DNA from 2 places in the Dolichospermum circinale AWQC131C genome. Region 2 is predicted to be linked to the other one. Evidence: predicted binding sites of a transcription regulator. Region 2 holds the regulator's gene; the other holds the start of a gene.

Region 1 (4,000 bases), on a different contig from region 2:
AGATTCGCTATCCTTTGTATGAACCGCCACGCATATTTGGACATGAAACTGCTGGAACTATTGCGGCTGTTGGTTCTCAGGTGCAAGGGTGGCAGGTAGGACAACGGGTAGCGGTGATGCACCATATACCATGTATGCGTTGCGCCTATTGCTTAAATGATAATTTTTCCATGTGCGATGTTTATAAAAATATCTCCACTAGCGCGGGTTTTAACCCCAGTGGCGGCGGTTTTGCTGAGTATGTGAAAGTTCCAGCCCACATTGTGGAAAATGGTGGCTTAATTCCCATTCCTGATCATATCAGTTTTGAAGAAGCTAGTTTTGTTGAACCTACTAATTGCTGTTTAAAAGCTGTTAAAAAAGCCCAAATTGCACCAGGTCAAACTGTACTGGTAACAGGTGCAGGTCCTATTGGCTTAATGTTTATGATGTTGGTGAAGTTCTTTGGGGCTAAAGCGATCGCTACAGACCTCTTACCTTCTAGAATTGAAAAAGCCCTGGCAGTAGGCGCACAAGCAGCTTTTGATGCCCGTGATCCTGATTTACCCGCCAAAGTTCAAGCTTTGACTGGGGGTATGGGGGTTGATGTCACTTTATTAGCAGTTCCTAGCGATAAAGCGTTTTTTCAAGCTTTGGACTGTACTCGCAAAGGTGGAAAAATCCTATTTTTTGCGGAATTTCCCGATGAATTGACCATTCCCATTAATCCTAATATCCTCTATCGTCGAGAAATAGATCTAATGGGTAGTTATAGCTCGTCCTACCGTTTACAAAGTCTAGCTGCGGATATTGTCTTTAATCGCCGCATTGATGTTAAAGCTTTAATTAGCGATCGCTATCCCCTACAAGATCTACCACAAGCCGTAGACCAAGCGATCGCCCCGACAGCAGAAACTTATAAAATCTTAATCTATCCCTAAGACAACCAGGGGAGAGGGGGAAAGCATTTATGAATTTTTATATCATTTCTCAATTTTGTAGGTTACGCTACAGACTTTTATGTTCTCATGTAGAGTACAAGCAGCATAGAAGAAATATAATCATATTTATTTAAGATTTTGTAGTTTACACTACAGATTTTTGTGTTATCATCAAATTGCAGGAAGTAGGAAATTATTTCTTAGTAAATAAATACAGGGAGGTAGTGTCATGTCTATTCAAGAAAAAGCTCGTCAATTGATGGTACGTCAACATCAGCAAGCTAAAAACCGTCAACAGTCCATGCTGATGCGTGCTGCACAGGAACTTGGTTTGCACGAAGAAATGTCTCACTATTGGAATCCCATTCAAGGTAAGATGGATGCGGCTACCCAGACCCTTTATGGACGCAGCCAAGCGACTATGAGTTAAGAGAAAAAGAAAGCCACCCCAGAGGGTGGCTAAAAAATTAGTTGTACGTTAGTAATTGTTGTAATTAGCAATCGTAATACAAGAAGAATTCATAAGGATGTGGACGCAATTGCATTTGCTTAACTTCATTAGCAATTTTGTAATCAATCCAGTTCTCAATGAAATCTTCAGAGAAAACACCAGTTTCAGTTAAGAAAGCGTGATCATTTTCCAAAGCTTCCAAAGCCAATTCTAAAGAACCGGGAGTGGAAGGAATCTTAGATAATTCTTCTGGGGAAAGTTCATAGATATTTTTATCTAAGGGTTCACCCGGATGAATTTTGTTTTTGATACCGTCAATACCAGCACAAAGCATAGCCGCAAAAGCCAAGTAAGGGTTAGAAGTAGCGTCTGGACAACGAAATTCTAAGCGCTTGGCTTTGGGGTTATCTCCAGAAAGAGGAATGCGGACCGAAGCAGAACGATTACCTTGGGAGTAAGCCAAGTTTACAGGTGCTTCATAACCAGGTACAAGACGCTTGTAAGAGTTTGTTGTGGGGTTAGTGATTGCCAACAACGCTGGAGCGTGTTTGAGAATACCACCAATGTAGTAAAGTCCCATTTCACTCATACCAGCGTACTTGTCACCCGCAAAAAGAGGTTGACCATTTTTCCAGATAGACTGGTGACAGTGCATACCAGAACCATTATCACCAAAAATGGGTTTAGGCATGAAGGTGACAGTTTTGCCATATTTTCTAGCAACGTTCTTAATGACATATTTGTAAGTCATTAACCAGTCAGCAGCTTCAATTAACTTACCAAAACGGAAACCAAGTTCGCACTGACCACCGGTGGCTACCTCATGGTGTTGTTTTTCAATAGGTACACCACAATCTTTCATGATCAACAGCATTTCCGTCCGCATATCTTGAAAGCTGTCTGTGGGAGGTACGGGGAAGTAACCTTCCTTAACGCGGGTTTTATAACCCAGGTTAGGCTTTTCTTCTCTACCAGTATTCCAACGACCTTCTACAGAATCTACATAATAGTAACCTGAGTTAGTGGTTTGGTCGTAGCGGACATCATCAAAAATGAAAAATTCAGCTTCAGGACCAAAGAAAGCTGTATCACCAAGTCCAGTAGAAGCTAAGTAGTCTATGGCTTTTTGGGCAATAACGCGGGGACAACGGTTATACCACTGACCTGTACGAGGTTCTTTAATACTACAAATGATACTTAGAGTTGGTTCTTTCATGAAGGGATCGATCCAAGCAGTGTTGGGATCGAGTACCATTGTCATGTCAGATTCTTCGATACCCTTCCAACCCCGAATACTAGAACCGTCGAAGGGAACACCGTCAGAGAATGAACTTTCATCAATTTGGTCTTGGTACATGGTCAAATGCTGCCAAGTTCCCAGTGTATCAATGAATTTCAGATCAATCATCTGAATTTTTTCGTCTTGAATCTTCTTCAAGATTTCTTTTGGGGTTGCCATTGTTACTTTACTCCTTCTGTAGGCAATTACCTAATATAAACCCAAACCATCATAAGACGTTCTCACCCTGTTACGCTCAACCAAGTTGTCACACACCACCTGAAATATCGTAAATAGTTAACTTGACATGATTTTGTCATGTTAGTTACAGATTGTCTGGATTACAGGTTATGTTAACCTTTCTTTCGTAATTTGTACAAAACTATAAACTTTATCATCAAGGGTCAACTTTGGCATAAAATCCTTAAGTAGTAGATGAATAGTTTTGTGCCAAAGTCTATTTTATGCGAATTGGCACAAAATTCTATTGGTGCGTAATTGCAGCCAATTTAATATCAAACCATAAATAGTTGACAATTGGGAGAAAAAAATGCGCGATGCCGTTACAACTTTAATTAAGAATTATGACGTAACCGGTCGTTATTTTGACCGGAACGCCATTGATAGTCTCAAATCTTACTTTGAGAGTGGAACAGCCAGAATACAAGCCGCAGCAGCAATTAATGCTAATGCAGCCGCAATTGTTAAACAAGCTGGTGCAAAGTTATTTGAACAGTTACCAGAATTAATTCGTCCCGGTGGTAATGCTTATACAACTCGTCGTTTTGCGGCTTGTTTACGGGATATGGACTATTATCTGCGCTATGCTACCTATGCGTTAGTTGCGGGTAATATGAATGTACTTGACGAGCGTGTGTTACAAGGACTACGGGAAACTTACAATTCCTTGGGTGTACCCATTGGTTCAACAGTGCAAGGTATCCAGATTATGAAGGATCTTGTTAAAGAACAAGTAGCAGTTGCGGGTATTACCAATGCTGCTTTTGTGGATGAGCCTTTTGATTATATCACTCGTGAGTTGAGTGAGATTGATGTTTAGGACTTAATTGTTAGGGGTAATTCATATTACCCCTAGATGTTATTTCGCGCAAAGGTACAAAGTCGTAAAGTTAAAGATCTTCAATTTTTTAACAATTTTTTAATGTTATGATTTCATATTTTTAATGTTATGATTCATAATCAAACCTCCGTGTTCTCTGTGCCTGGAGTGGTTCGTTAAATAAAATAATTTATTGGCAGTCCATTTTGATATAAAAATGATTTATAATATGAATACTGTGCAACACTGTGCAACCAAAAACAGAAATTATTCTAGTTAATACTATTAAA
Region 2 (6,549 bases):
TGAATATGATATGTGTTATTTTCACCCAAAAGTTGATTGAGAGAACCGGAACAGATTAATTCTCCTTGAGCAAGAATAGCCACACGGTCGCAAATTTTTTCCACTTCATTCAACAAATGACTATTAAAAAATATGGTTTTACCAGATGCTTTCAAAAAAAGAATAATTTCTCGCATTTGATAACGTCCCAGGGGATCAAGTCCAGACATAGGTTCATCTAAGAAAACCAAATCAGGATCATTAATTAAAGCTTGTGCCATCCCCACACGCTGAAGCATACCTTTAGAATAACGCCGCATTTGCTTTTTACGAGCATCAGCTTGGGATAAACCGACTAATTCCAGTAATTGGGGAATACGTTGACGTTGTAATTTTTGGGGAATTTGAAATAAACCCGCTGCTAACTCTAAAAATTCCCAACCACTGAGGTAGTCGTATAAATAGGGATTTTCCGGGAGGTAGCCAATATGTTGTTTAACTTTAACATCACCTATGGGTTGACCTAATAATAATCCCCTTCCAGATGTGGGGCGGATAATTCCCAACAACAATTTTAACAAAGTGGTTTTACCAGCACCATTGGGACCGAGCAAGCCAAAGGTCTCTCCAGGATACACTTGTAAAGAACAGCTTTTGAGGGATACAACTTTTTGATTGAGCCAAAATCCCGTGCGATATACCTTTCGTAATTCACAAGTCAGAACTACAGGTTGTTTCTCTAGGGGATTTTGTCGAGCATTGGAGTTGTCTGCAACAGAATTCATGGACGTGAAATTATCAACTACTGACTATTGAGAACTATCTACATATTAACCGCTGTCGGGAATTTTTATAATACACCTTTGGAACTAGGAATGGTTTCTGCTCGACGTGGATCAATTTCCGCTGCTACTCGCATAGCTCTAGCAAAGGCTTTAAAAGCAGCTTCAATAATATGATGGGAATTAATACCATCTAATTGACGAATATGTAAGGTCATTTGGCTATGATTTACCAAGGCCACAAAAAACTCCCGCACCAATTGTGTATCATAGGTCCCCACCCGTTGAGTAGGAATTACTAAACCATAACTGAGATGAGGTCTACCGGAGAAATCTAAGGATACTTGTACCAAGGCTTCATCTAAAGGAGCAGTAAAATTACCAAAACGGACAATTCCTTTTTTATTTCCCAAAGCTTGAAATAAGGCTTGTCCTAGAGTAATTCCCACATCTTCATTAGTGTGATGATCATCAATTTCCCAATCACCTTGAGCTTGAATATCGAGGTCAAATAACCCATGGGAGGCGATTTGATGGAGCATATGATCTAAAAAGGGAATACCTGTAGATACTTTACATATACCTGTGCCATCAAGGTTGATAGTCACATAAATATTAGTTTCACCAGTAGTACGGTGAAGTGAGGCTATACGAGGTGTTTGTTTGTTGTCAGTTGTCATTTGTCGGTTGTCAGTTGCAATAGGTAATAGGTAATAGGTAATAGGTAATGGGTAATGGGTAATAGGTAATAGGTAATAGGTAATGGGTAATAGGGGCAATAAATATTATCCCTGCCCCTGCTCGTTGCCTGTTCTTACATTCCCATAATTTCATATCCTGCATCTACATACAGGATTTGTCCAGTAATACCGCTTGCCAAATCACTACACAAAAAAGCGGCTGTATTACCTACTTCCAATTGAGTGACAGTGCGACGGAGCGGGGCTACTTCCTCAACGTGATGAATCATATCTAGAATACCACCGACTGCGGAGGATGCTAAGGTGCGAATAGGACCTGCCGAAATGCCATTAACACGAATATTTTCAGGACCAAATTCGGCTGCTAAATAACGAACACTGGCTTCTAGACCTGCTTTAGCCACACCCATAACATTATAATTAGGAATTGCTCTAACTGCTCCCAAATATGTAAGAGTAATAATACTTCCGCCTTCAGTCATCAAAGGTTTAGCAGCGCCGCTCAACTGTACAAGAGAATAAGTGCTAACTTCTAAAGCCGTATTGAAACCAGAACGGGAAGTTTGGCTAAAACCGCCGGTCAAATCTTCCTTTTTGGCAAAAGCCAAACAATGGACTAGAATATCTAATTTTCCCCATTCTTGCCGGATAGTTGCAAAAGTAGATTGAATTTGCTCGTCATTTTCGACATTGCAGGGCAGAAACAAACTAGGGTTGAGCGGTTCTACCAATTCAGCCACTTTTTTTTCCATTTTACCCTTGTCATCAGGCAAATAGGTAATACCTAAATTAGCCCCCGCTTTGTGCAGTTGCTGGGCAATTCCCCAAGCGATAGAACGGTTATTGGCAATACCTGTAACTAGGGCATTTTTTCCAGACAGATTCAGCATAAACTTTGCTAATATAATTCATCATTAGGAGCATACTAGAATCTGACCCTAGTTTAACTTTGTGCGGCTAGAAATTTTCCAAAATTGGCAAAGAGTAGGCAGTAAGTACCTGGCAAATCATCACCATATTTGTAAATTTTCTCAAGAAAATTCCCAGCTTTGGGGCAAAAACCGGAGACGATAACTAGCAGAACTACTTATCAATAATTACTAGCTAACCTGAACCAAAATCATGTATCATAATCAACGAAGAACTAGAAAATATGAATTTGGGTATAGGAAAAACAAAAAAAATAACGGTGCTTTATTGATTTTTCAGGTGTATTCTTAGGTAATTAGTTTTTGTTTTTCTGGCATTGGGTAGGGGAAGGGAGATGATCGTGACACAAGACAAAGCCCTAGCAAATGTTTTTCGTCAGATGGCCACCGGGGCTTTTCCCCCGGTTGTCGAGACGTTTGAACGCAATAAGACGATCTTTTTTCCGGGAGATCCTGCTGAACGAGTTTATTTTCTTCTCAAGGGTGCGGTGAAACTGTCGAGGGTGTATGAGGCAGGAGAAGAAATAACGGTGGCTCTGCTGAGGGAAAATAGCGTTTTTGGCGTGCTGTCTCTATTGACGGGGAATAAGTCTGATCGATTCTATCATGCAGTGGCATTTACCACTGTAGAATTGCTTTCAGCGCCAATTGAACAAGTGGAGCAGTCACTCAAGGAAAATCCAGAATTATCAATGTTAATGCTGCGAGGGCTGTCTTCGCGGATTCTCCAGACGGAGATGATGATTGAAACTCTGGCTCACCGGGACATGGGTTCACGGTTAATTAGTTTTTTACTGATTCTTTGCCGTGATTTTGGCGTTCCTTCTGCTGATGGTATTACCATTGATCTGAAGTTATCACATCAGGCGATCGCTGAAGCAATTGGTTCGACTCGCGTTACTGTGACTAGACTTTTGGGAGATTTACGCGAGAAAAAAATGATTTCCATTCATAAAAAGAAGATTACTGTGCATAAACCTGTCGCTTTAAGTAAGCAATTTACTTAAAATTTATAATTTATGGGGTCAGGTCAATAAATTTTGGATTTTGGATTGACGATTTTGGATTGACTCTACCCTAAAGTGTGGAGCTTGAGGATTTTAGATTGGTGAAACATTGGATTAGTTCTGCCCTGAAATTGTAGGGGGCAACTGAAATTGTAGGGGGCAACGGCCGTTGACCCCTACTTGTACCGAAAATTCCCAATCTAAAATCTAAAATCTAAAATCTAAGATTTTTTGGTCAGGTAATGGAATTGGTACGGATTTTCAGATATTAGGGGCAACCAATTCCAAAATTACCCCCACAAATTGATTATTTATCCACAGACAATGGTTGAACGTAGTAGGCTAGATTGGTCAGTATTTCACTAGCTAACAATGACCACTGGTTACATCCTAATTGTAGCAATTCTTATCCTGGGAGGCGTAATTGCCACCGTGGGCGATCGCATCGGCACACGGGTTGGTAAGGCACGTCTCTCACTCTTCAATTTGCGTCCCAAAAAAACGGCTGTAATTGTGACTATTTTTACGGGTGGTCTGATTTCTGCCACCACTTTAGCAATTCTATTTGCTGCTGATGAAGGATTACGAAAGGGTTTATTTGAGTTGGAGGATATTCAAAGGGATTTGGGACAAAAGCGGGAACAACTAAAAACCGCAGAAACTCAAAAAGGTCAGGTAGAACGTGAGTTAAATCAAAGCAGACAAGAACGAAGTCAGGTACAACAAGAATTACAAACTATCAATAAATATTTGCGAGCGGCAAATACTAAACAAAAAGCTACACAATCTCAATTGAATCGTACTCTTAACCAACAGGCTAAAACTCAAGTACGACTTTATGAAACTCAATCTCGTCTCGGTGGAATTGTGGTTCAATATCAACAAGCTAAAACTGAATTACAAACTCTTTACAATCAGCGTCTGACATTACAAAGTGCAGTGCAAGAATTAAAGTCAGAACGGGAAAGATTGTATGCTCAAAGTAAGCAAGCTATTGATGAGGCAAAGACGGCTATTGAAAAACGCGATCGCAAAATTACTAAATTAGATAAGCTGATTCAAAACCGCAATCTACAAATTAAACAACGAGAAGAAATTATTCTGACAAGAGAATCTCGTTTACAAGAATTGGAAAAACAACAAAAATTTTTAGAACAAGAAGTAGCTAGATTAGAAAAATATTATCAGTCTTACCGTGATCTCCGGTTGGGTAAATTAGGTTTAGTTAGGGGTCAAGTGATAGTGGCAGGGTTAATTACTGTTGATAAACCTATTATGGCAACTCAGGCAATTATCCAAATTTTACAAGAAGCTAACCGCAATGCCAATATTCAATTAACTGAACCTGGCGCTAAATCTACAAATACAGAAATACTGCGTGTTACTAAAAATCAAGTTGATCAATTAATTGCACAAATTAAAGATGGTCGAGAATATGTAGTACGAATCTTTTCAGCAGGTAATTACGTTAGAGGTGAAAAGCAAATCGAATTTTTTGCAGATGCAGCCCGAAATCAACTAGTGTTTTCATCAGGTGAGGTACTGGCTACAACTACAGCCGATTTAATTAATATGACATCTGACCAACTGCGTCAACGTCTAGATTTACTAGTTTCTGCTTCTCAATTTCGCGCTCGAAATGCGGGAATTGTTGAAGCTGTAGAAGTAGAAGGGACTTTTATTCGCTTTGTTACTCAATTACAGCAAACAGAGCAAGAGATAGAAGTTAAAGCCGTAGCCGCAGAGGATACTTATACTATTGGTCCATTAAGAATAAAATTAGTGGCTTTATTAAATGGACAAATTCTTTTCACTACGTGAACAATCAAAAATCAATTTAACATAAACTAATAACAAAGCAGAAATTGACACAATTACTAAATTAATTTACAATAACAAATGATTGACTTACAATAATAAATGATTAACTTACAATAACAAATGATTGACTTACAATAACAAATGATTGACTTACAATAACAAATGATAATAACAAAGAATTAAAAATAATGTATCCAATGACTAACATACAACCTGTAGTTTTAGGATTTGATCCTGGTCGTGATAAATGTGGTATTGCGGTAATGGGATTAGATAGACAACTGTATTATCATCAAGTGATATTAGCAGAAGAGGCGATCGCTAATATTGAAGTACAATTACAAAAATTTCCTGTATCGTTAATAGTGATGGGAGATCAAACAACAGCTAAAAAGTGGAAACAGCAACTTAATCAAGAATTAAGTAAACCGACAAATATTATTTTAGTTGATGAACGTTATTCTACCTTAGAAGCACGCGATCGCTATTGGCAGATGTATCCACCCCAGGGTATAATTAAACTATTACCCAAAGGAATGCGTCAACCTCCCAGGGCAATAGATGATATTGTGGCAGTCCTTCTGATTGAAAGATACTTAAACCGACTAACTAACTAATAATTTAAAGTTCAGCCCGAATTGTGAAAGCATAATCTCCCCCAGGTTCTAATTGATAATCTTGTTGTTCTAAAAACCGTCCTAGAGGTTCTTTAATTAAAGCACGACCTTGGGAAGGCTTTACAGAAAGTTCCCCCCGACGAAAATGCCACTGGAAATGCCATTGAAAATTACCAGCGCTGACTTCACCTTCAAGAAAGCCCTGTTGCCAAGATTGGCGAATAATTCTAACATGGGCGGTAGTTTCTGGCAGACGTTTTGCACTCACGCTTATTTAATGTCAGGTATGGGATAAAAGCCAATTATTTATGTAGGCTATTTATTTTACGTACTAAAAATAGCTTAAATCAATAAACTAATAAAGACAACATAAGATAGTAAGGTCTGGGTTTTTAACTGCTGATTTGTAGTCAAATGACGATAAATACAAGATAATCATGCAATAATTCCATTCTGGAATGAATTTTGTTACGAAAATAACAGATAATAAGAAGGACATTGTTTATTACTGCGATCGCCCACTACAAAATATACAAAGTAGTGGGTTTTATCTCAACTTGAGGATTATTAACCATGGAGTCCCGTCATTGACTTGCAGCCAATGTTATATAAAACTATTTGTCAAGACTGTGCTTTTTATGTTAAATCACAGTGTACTCACCCTGATGAGTTAGATGTTAATTGTGCTACCGTAAATTTTTGTAGTTCATTTA

The links. The regulator NtcA, encoded in region 2, controls nitrogen genes in cyanobacteria. The targets are predictions, from matches to a motif close to TNTGTANNNNNNNNTACANA.
Region 1: a site for NtcA is predicted at 1,058-1,077, ahead of gifA (glutamine synthetase inactivation factor IF7A). Genes of this name have one in related genera too.

The regions. Positions count from the first base shown of each region.
Region 1 is NZ_KE384657.1:98,593-102,592, forward strand. Features, by position in the region: gene ACIR131C_RS0120545 (zinc-dependent dehydrogenase) at 1-920, shown strand, start outside; gene gifA (glutamine synthetase inactivation factor IF7A) at 1,150-1,350, shown strand; gene glnA (type I glutamate--ammonia ligase) at 1,415-2,830, opposite strand; gene apcB (allophycocyanin subunit beta) at 3,201-3,710, shown strand.
Region 2 is NZ_KE384603.1:27,786-34,334, reverse strand. Features, by position in the region: gene ACIR131C_RS0108310 (ABC transporter ATP-binding protein) at 1-764, opposite strand, end outside; gene hisB (imidazoleglycerol-phosphate dehydratase HisB) at 830-1,441, opposite strand; gene fabI (enoyl-ACP reductase FabI) at 1,576-2,352, opposite strand; gene ntcA (global nitrogen regulator NtcA) at 2,727-3,398, shown strand; gene ACIR131C_RS0108290 (DUF3084 domain-containing protein) at 3,771-5,219, shown strand; gene ACIR131C_RS0108285 (pre-16S rRNA-processing nuclease YqgF) at 5,417-5,836, shown strand; gene ACIR131C_RS0108280 (DUF3146 family protein) at 5,841-6,104, opposite strand; gene ACIR131C_RS26000 (hypothetical protein) at 6,438-6,549, shown strand, end outside.